2 regions of the Acidisoma sibiricum genome follow, and region 1 is predicted to be linked to the other one. Evidence: predicted binding sites of a transcription regulator. Region 1 holds the regulator's gene; the other holds the start of a gene.
The links. Region 1 encodes HrcA, which represses chaperone genes, less so after heat shock. Its sites were predicted from a motif close to GTTNGCACTCNCNNNNNGNGAGTGCNAAC; they were not measured.
Positions count from the first base shown of each region.

Region 1 (4,200 bases):
CGGTCTTGAACGACATTGTGATCGTCGATTTTTGGTCCTTTCGGCGATTTCGGCCGAGTGTGTCTGCTAGGCCTTGGCGGTGCGCTGCCGGCCGCCGCGCAGCTCGCTCAGCACCACCATGCCGCCGCTCAGCAGAATGAGGCCAGCGCCGAGGAAGACGCCGATGGCCGGAATGTCGCCGAAGATGGCGTAGCCGAAGACGAAGCTCCAGAGCAGGCCGCTGAATTCCATCGGCGCGATGACGCTGGCCTGGGCGAGCTTGACGCCTTCGATCAGCAGCAGCTGGGCGAGGGTGGAGAGCAGCCCCAGGCTCAGCATCAAAACCAGGGCCGGCAGGCTGGGTGTCTTCCAGATGAAGGGCAGGACCGCGCCGCAACAGACCAGGAACAGCAGCGCGATGACGAAGACCTGATCCCAGCCGCGCAGCTCGGCCGAAATCTGGCGCATCAGGATCATGGCATAGGCCCAGATGACGGCGGCGAGGGCGACGCAGAGCGCCGGCAGAAGCGGGCTTGAGCCATGCGGACGGGCGGCGAGAAGCACGCCGACAAAGCCGATGCCCAGCGCGATCCAGCGCACCAGGGTGACGCGTTCGCCCAGCAAAGGTCCCGCCATCACCGCGATGATCAGCGGGCTTGCGAAGTAGATGGTGATCATCTGGGCGAGGCCGAGATAGCGGCCGGCCGAATAGTACAGAAGCCAGGCGACGAAGGTGAGGGCCGCGCGCGCCAGCAGCTTGCCCCGCATCGGCGAAAACAGACCGCGCGTCACCACGCTGCGGCCACCGAGGCTGAGGCAGAGGACGACGACGGTCAGGCTGCGCAGGAACAGAATCTGCGGCGCGTCGAAATGCGCGACCAGGATCTTGACCAGCGCATCATGCAAAGCGAAGGCGGAATAAGAGATCAGGACGATGACGAGGCCCGTTCCGGTCGACGACCGGTCAAGCCTGGAGCGCAGGGCGGAAACATGCGTCGCGAAGCCCATTCCCGTGCCGCCACTCCCTGTGGTGTCGCGAAGACCCAATTAGGCTATGATCAGCATGAGCCCATGTGACGGAGCACTCTTCATGTCGCATGGCAGAGCCTCTGACTGATAGGATATCGGCCCCCAGGTCCGGGCCCGGTAAAAAAGGATCGCAATGGACAGACATGGCTTTACCCTTCCGCCCATACAACCCGCGACGCTGCCCCAGGGGCTAGATATCCGGTCGGCGGCGGTATTGCGCGAAATCGTCGAGCAATATGTGGAGACCGGCGGCCCGGTTGGCAGCCGCACCCTGTCGCGACGCCTGCCGCTGGCGCTGTCGCCAGCGACGATCCGCAATGTCATGGCCGATCTGACCGATGCCGGTCTGCTTTATGCGCCCCATACCTCGGCCGGGCGTCTGCCGACCGACCGGGGCTTGCGCCTGTTCGTCGACGGCTTGCTGCAATTCGGCGACCTGGCCGAGGAGGAGCGGGACGCGATCGACACCGCGCTCGTCAGCCATGGCCGCAGCCTGCAGGATACGCTGGCCGAAGCCTCGACCCTGTTGTCCGGCCTGTCGGCGGCGGCCGGGCTGGTTCTGGCGCCCAAGGCCGAGGGCGCGCTGAAGCATATCGAATTCGTGCCGCTCGCCTCCGGCCGTGCGCTGGTGGTGCTGGTCTCCTCGGAAGGTCAGGTCGAGAACCGCGTCATCGATATTCCGCTCGGCGTGCCGCCCTCGGCGCTGCAGCAGGCGAGCAACTATCTCAATGCCCGTCTGGCCGGACAGACGCTGGCGGATTTTCGCACCAATATGGCGGCCGAGATCGCGCGCGACCGCAATACGCTGGACGAGCTGGCGGCGAGCATCATCGAAGCGGGTCTCGCGACCTGGGGCGGCGAGGGGCGCGGCGGCAATCTGATCGTTCGCGGCCAGGGAAGGCTGCTGGCGGATGTCACGCAAATCGAGAACCTTGCCTCCATCCAGACCCTGTTCGAGCGGCTGGAGGCGCAGGAGACGATGCTGCGCCTGCTGGAACTGGCGGAGACCTCGGACGGGGTGCGCATTTTCATCGGCGCGGAAAGCGGCCTGTTCGGCTCGGCCGGCGTGTCCATGATCGTGGCGCCGGCGCGGAATTCGACGAACCGTATCGTCGGCGCGATCGGGGTGATCGGACCCACCCGGATCAATTACGGCCGGGTCATTCCGGTGGTGGACTATACCGCGCGGGTGGTGGGCAGGCTGCTGGGCTGACGCGGCTGGGGGCGCATTGTCAAATGGTCCGTAACGCCTTCGGCTGAAGCGGGTGCGCGCCGCTACCCGCCGCGACGGATTGGTGCTAGGCTTACCGAACCGTTAGAATTCCACTTCCAGTTCGGTGATTTCTTGGGGCTCTTCCTTCGCTGCAGCCACCCATTCCGCCATATCCGGCCAGGCCATGATGTCCTGGCAGTAGCGTGCTGCGCGCGCGTTCAGCGCGACGTCATAGGTTAGGAAGCGGGTGACGACAGGCGCATACATCGCATCGGCGACTGAAAGCTTTTTGCCGAAGAGATATGGGCCGTTCCATGTCTCGAAACAGTCCTGCCAGATCGTCAGGATGCGGTCGATATCGGCGCGCGCGGCCGACCAGATGGCAAAGCCTGGCCGGTGCGCATGCAGGTTCATCGGCAGCGATGAGCGCAAAGCCGCGAAGCCGGAATGCATTTCGCCGCTGATGGCCCTGCAGCGGGCGCGCGCATGCCTGTCATCCGGCAGCATTTCAGCCTCCGGTCGCAACTCGTTCAGGTATTCCGCAATAGCAAGCGTATCCCAGATCGAAATCCCATCATGGATGAGACTGGGTACCAGAATGGACGAGGACCGAAGCAGCAGTTCGGCCCGGGCGGCGGGATCGTCGGGATTGACGATCTTTTCTTTAAACGGCAGGCCGGAGAGGCGCGTGATCAGCCATCCCCTGAGTGACCAGGAGGAATAGTTCTTGCTGCTAATGAGAAGCGTCGCCTCAGCCATGAGCAATGTCCTGTCCGCCAAGGATGGGCCCACACTCTATCAGACCCTGGGGCTCCAGCGGAACGCAGGGCTTGGTATGGATGAAAAAAACCGGCAGTCCCTGTTCTATGAAATGGCCAAGCCCATCGCGGGCCTGCCGTTGTCCGACGTGCTGGCGGCGGCCGGCACGCCGATGCTGTATCAGATGTATCAGGCGCGGCAGGATATGATGGCGCCGGCGCGCCAGTATTTCCGGTTTCTCAGCACCATTCTCAACCAATATGATCTGACCCAGCCGGCTGCCCTGCCGCTGCGCCTGACTGCCGCCATGGCCGAAAGCCTCTGGCGCGTGCCGATGACGCATGAGCGGCCGGCTTACGGCATGCAGCCGGTCGTGGTCGGCAATGCGCCGGTCGCGATCATCGAGGAGGTCGTCTACGAGACGCCCTTCTGCGCATTGTTGCATTTTCGCAAGGAAACCGCCGTACGGCAGCCGCGGCTGCTGGTGGTGGCGCCGATGTCCGGCCATTTCGCGACGTTGCTGCGCAATACGGTGCAGACGCTGCTCGCCGATCATGACGTCTATATCACGGACTGGAAGAACGCCCGCGACGTTCCGCTGACCGCCGGCACCTTCGGGTTTGAGGACTATACCGACCATGTCATCGCGCAGCTGGAGGCGATCGGACCCGGCGCGCATGTGCTGGCCGTCTGCCAGCCGGCGGTACCGGTGCTGGCCGCTGTGTCCGTCATGGCGCGGGAAGGCAATATCGCGACCCCGCGCAGCATGACGCTGATGGCGGGTCCCATCGATACAAGGATGGCGCCGACCAAGGTCAATCTGCTGGCGCAGGAAAAGCCGATCGAGTGGTTCGACAATTCTGTCATCGGCATTGTGCCCTGGCAGTTCCGCGGCGCGAACCGCCGCGTCTATCCTGGCTTTATGCAGCTCAATGCTTTCGTGGCGATGAATTTCGACCGCCATTTGCGGGCGGAAATCCTGCAGGCCCGCAATATCGTGGCGGGCGACGAGATGCGCGCCGATGTACACCGTAAATTCTATGACGAATACCGCGCCGTGATGGATCTGCCCGCGGAATTCTTTCTGGAGACGGTCAAGCGCATCTTTCAGGATCATGACCTGCCGCTGGGCCGCCTGACGCATCGGGGCGAGCGCGTCGATCCGGGCGCCATCCGCCGCACCATGGTGCTGACGGTCGAAGGCGAGCGCGACGATATCT
Region 1 is NZ_CM174445.1:702,950-707,149, reverse strand. It holds gene AC3G7M_RS03400 (DMT family transporter) at 67-987, opposite strand; gene hrcA (heat-inducible transcriptional repressor HrcA) at 1,142-2,221, shown strand; gene AC3G7M_RS03390 (glutathione S-transferase family protein) at 2,324-2,980, opposite strand; gene AC3G7M_RS03385 (polyhydroxyalkanoate depolymerase) at 2,979-4,200, shown strand, end outside.

Region 2 (4,200 bases), on a different replicon from region 1:
TGGCGATTTCGTCTGCTCAGACGTTTGAAGCTGTGCCGCCCGCAGCCGCACCAGTATCGGCTCAGCCTCCACAATCAGCGCGGTTAACTGCGCCATGGCTACGGGACGGCGCTCCAGCACGGGGCTGCTCGCCTCGAGTGCCGCCCAGGCATCGCCGAACCAGGGTCGCAGCATGGCCGCCGCCAGCTCGGCCTGCGGCAGCATGAGACTCGCGGCGAGGGGCCGACTGTCGCGATGGCCGCTCCAGACGGTCCGCGCCTGCCGCCGCAATTGCGACCGGAGCAGCGCGGCCTGCGGCATCTCCAGCCGGTCATCCGCCCAGATATCCTGTTGGACCATGCGCCGCGCGATGGTCTCTGCCATGCCGCCCGCGGCCCGGCCAAGGCGCCGGCCCGAGACCACGACTGTCAGCGCAGGGTCGTGCCGGATTTTGCAATCCCTGCGCTCAAGCCGCGCGATAAATCCGCGATCTTCGCTGTGGGCGACCGCGGGGAGGCCGCCGACGGCGGCGAAGACGGCGGCCCGCACGGCAATACTGGCGCCGGAGCGGTGCGAATGCCGTGGCCAGGGGTCCCAGGGCCGCGGATCGACCAGATCGTCTATTTCATCCAGAATAGCGCCATAGGCTTGTTCGGCGAGATCGTCGGCGATGAGATGCGATGGCAGGCCAGCTTCGTCGACCGGATCGATCGCGGCCATGCCGCAGACGGCATCATGCCCGCCTCGCAGCCAGCCCATGTTTGCCGCAACCCAGTGGGGCGGCACCTGCGCATCGGCATCCGTGGTCAAAATCGCGCCCCGCAGGCCTGCAATTTCTGCGGCGCGATCCATCGCCAAGCGGCGCGCGGTGCCGGCATTGGCCTCCGCCGCGGGCAGATCGACCTCTTCGATATGAAGTCTCGCGTCGAGAAAGGGTGCGAGGATGCGCGCCATGGTTGCAGTGCCATCACGGCTGTTGTTGACAAGCAGCACGATGTCATCGATCGACTCAGTCTGTCGCCCGAGGGCGCGCAGGCAGGGTTCTATGAAGGATGCTTCATCCCTGACGGGGATCGCGACGACAACCTTTGCGTCCGTGCGGTGCAGCGCGGCCATCAACCTACCATCCCTTATCGCTCCATAAGCGAAGGCCAATCGGGACGACAGGAAGAGAGGCTTGTCCGATCGGCGAATTCGCGGGTCCGCCAAACGTCAATGGTCTTTGGCATTTTCCCAGATGGTCCACGACCCTGCCGAATGAAACGAAAGCGGCGACTGTTCTCACTTCAAACTAAAGTGTGGACGATCGGGCGGGGTGCATCCTGACCCCTCCCGCGCGATTTTCGGGCGGATACACTCACCTGTGTGCGGGCCAGGGCATGGCCGCAAGACGCGCCGGCCTGGCGGGCTCCCCCTGATGCAGGGGTTTCGCTAGCACTCTCAGGCATAGAGTGCTAAACCGATCAGGCTCGAACCGTGCCACAATGGCCCCGGGTAAGCGCACCGGTCGTGAAGGCCGGCACCAGGTAAGTACCCAGTCCATGAAATTTCGTCCGCTGCACGATCGCGTCGTGATTCGTCGCGTCACCCCCTTAGAAAAATCCGCTGGCGGCATCATCATTCCCGATACCGTCAAAGATAAGCCCATGGAGGGTGAAGTCGTCGCGGCGGGGCCCGGCGCCCGCAATGAGCAGGGCGTTGTCGTCGCACTCGATGTCAAAGCCGGAGACCGCGTGCTGTTCGGCAAATGGTCCGGCTCTGAAGTGAAGCTCGACGGTGAAGAATTGGTCATCATGAAGGAGAGCGACCTTCTTGGCGTGATCGAAGGCGCATCCGCCACTGCCCACGCTGCCTGAACAATCAAAAAGGAATACAGACATGGCAGCTAAAGACGTTCGCTTCGGCGAAGATGCCCGCAGCCACATGCTGCGCGGCGTCGATATTCTGGCCGATGCGGTCAAAGTGACGCTTGGCCCCAAAGGGCGCAATGTCATCATCGACAAAAGCTATGGCGCACCGCGTATCACCAAGGACGGTGTCTCGGTCGCCAAGGAAATCGAACTCGCCGAAAAGTTCGAGAATATGGGCGCCCAGCTTCTCCGTGAAGTTGCCAGCAAAACCAACGATCTTGCCGGTGACGGCACGACGTCGGCGATCGTGCTTGCCCAGGCCATCGTCCGCGAAGGCGGCAAGGCCGTCGCCGCCGGCATGGCGCCGATGGATCTGAAGCGCGGTGTCGACAAGGCTGTCGCGGCGCTCGTCACGGAACTGGCAGCGCGCACCAAGAAGATCACCACCGAGGCTGAAACGGCCCAGGTCGGCACGATTTCGGCCAATGGCGAGGCCGAAATCGGCCGCATGATTGCGGAAGCCATGCAAAAGGTCGGCAATGACGGCGTGATTACCGTCGAAGAAGCCAAGGGCATGGAGACGGAGCTGGAGGTGGTCGAAGGGATGCAGTTCGACCGCGGCTATCTCAGCCCCTATTTCGTCACCAATCCCGAGAAGATGACCGTGGATATGGATAACCCCTATATCCTCATCCATGAGAAGAAGCTGTCCGGCCTGCAGGTTCTGCTGCCGCTGCTGGAAGCGGTCGTGCAGTCTGGCAGACCGCTGGTCATTATCGCGGAAGATATCGAGGGCGAAGCCCTGGCCACTTTGGTTGTCAATAAGCTGCGTGGCGGACTGAAGGTCGCGGCCGTCAAGGCACCGGGCTTCGGCGATCGCCGCAAGGCGATGCTGGAAGATATCGCGGTGCTGACGGGCGGCGAAGTGATCAGCGAGGATCTGGGCATCAAGCTTGAATCCGTCACCTTGGCCATGCTCGGCCAGGCCAAGCGGGTGCTGATCGAAAAGGACACCACGACCGTCATCGAAGGGGTTGGTGCGCACGACCTTATCCATGCGCGCTGTGACCAAATTCGCCGTCAGGTCGAAGAAGTCACCTCCGACTACGATCGGGAGAAGCTGCAGGAACGTCTGGCGAAGCTTGCCGGCGGCGTTGCTGTCATCCGCGTCGGCGGTGCGACCGAGACCGAGGTGAAGGAGCGCAAGGATCGCGTCGATGACGCGCTGCATGCGACCCGCGCGGCAGTTGAGGAAGGCGTGGTGCCGGGTGGCGGTGTTGCCTTGGCGCGCGCCAGCCAAACGCTTGTCGGCCTCAAGGGCGACAATGCCGACCAGACCTTCGGCATCGCCATGGTGCGCAAGGCCGTGCAGACGCCGCTACGCCAGATTGCCGAGAATGCCGGCAATGACGGTGCCGTCATTGCGGCCCGCGTGCTGGAAAGCAATGACTACAATTTCGGCTACGATGCGCAGACCGGTAATTTCACCGACCTGATCGCCGCCGGCATCATCGACCCCACCAAGGTCGTGCGCGTGTCATTGCAAAACGCGGCTTCAGTCGCCGGCCTCATGATCACCACGGAAGCCATGGTGGCCGAGCGGTCAGAAAAGCGCCAACGCTCTCTGCCGCAGGGCGGTGGCGGCATGGACGACATGGACTACTAAGCGCCTGTAGCCGGTCGCATCGCGCGACCGGCTTTTGCGCGCCTGTGCTGCATCAAGGCCCCTTTGACGAGCAAAGGGGCCTTGACTGTTTTCAGCGGCTGGTTTCTGCCAGCTGCTGGACCGTCAAGAAATTCAAATTGCGCGATACCGCGTCGCGCACCGCGGCTTCCTCGCCGCCTTCGAGCGCCGCAATCAGCAAGGCCATGTCCTTGTTCAGGAGTGTCTTGACCTTGAACGCGGTCTTGGCATCAGGCTCAAATCCGTTGTTCCACAGATAGTCCAAAATCATCCGGCCTCTGTCATAGACACGGGCGGCGCCGTGCCATGGCGGCAGACCGGTTCGACGAAGGTCCTGTCTGATAACGCTCATGCCCTGCACCACCTCAATGACTGCTGCCATTTAAGCACAAAAAAGGGGCCGGCGCCCGATAAGGCACCGGCCCCTTTCATGGGCGTGGCGGGTTAGGCCAGAAGACGGCCGCTGTCAGCGTCCTGCGTGATCATCTGACGGCGATCGGCGATCTGCGTCTTCATCGACTTCTGCAGCTTTTCAAAGGCCCGCACCTCGATCTGGCGCACCCGCTCCCGCGAGATGCGGTAGCGCTGCGACAGATCTTCCAGCGTCGTCGCCTCATCCTTCAGGCGGCGATCGATCAGGATATGACGCTCGCGCTCGTTCAAGGTTTTCAGGGCTGTCGCGAGCAG
Region 2 is NZ_JBYQFD010000002.1:38,307-42,506, reverse strand. It holds gene AC3G7M_RS18630 (glycosyltransferase family 2 protein) at 1-1,095, opposite strand, end outside; gene AC3G7M_RS18625 (co-chaperone GroES) at 1,521-1,835, shown strand; gene groL (chaperonin GroEL) at 1,858-3,495, shown strand; gene AC3G7M_RS18615 (hypothetical protein) at 3,587-3,895, opposite strand; gene rpoH (RNA polymerase sigma factor RpoH) at 3,958-4,200, opposite strand, start outside.
Region 2: a site for HrcA is predicted at 1,410-1,438, ahead of AC3G7M_RS18625 (co-chaperone GroES). Genes of this name have one in related genera too.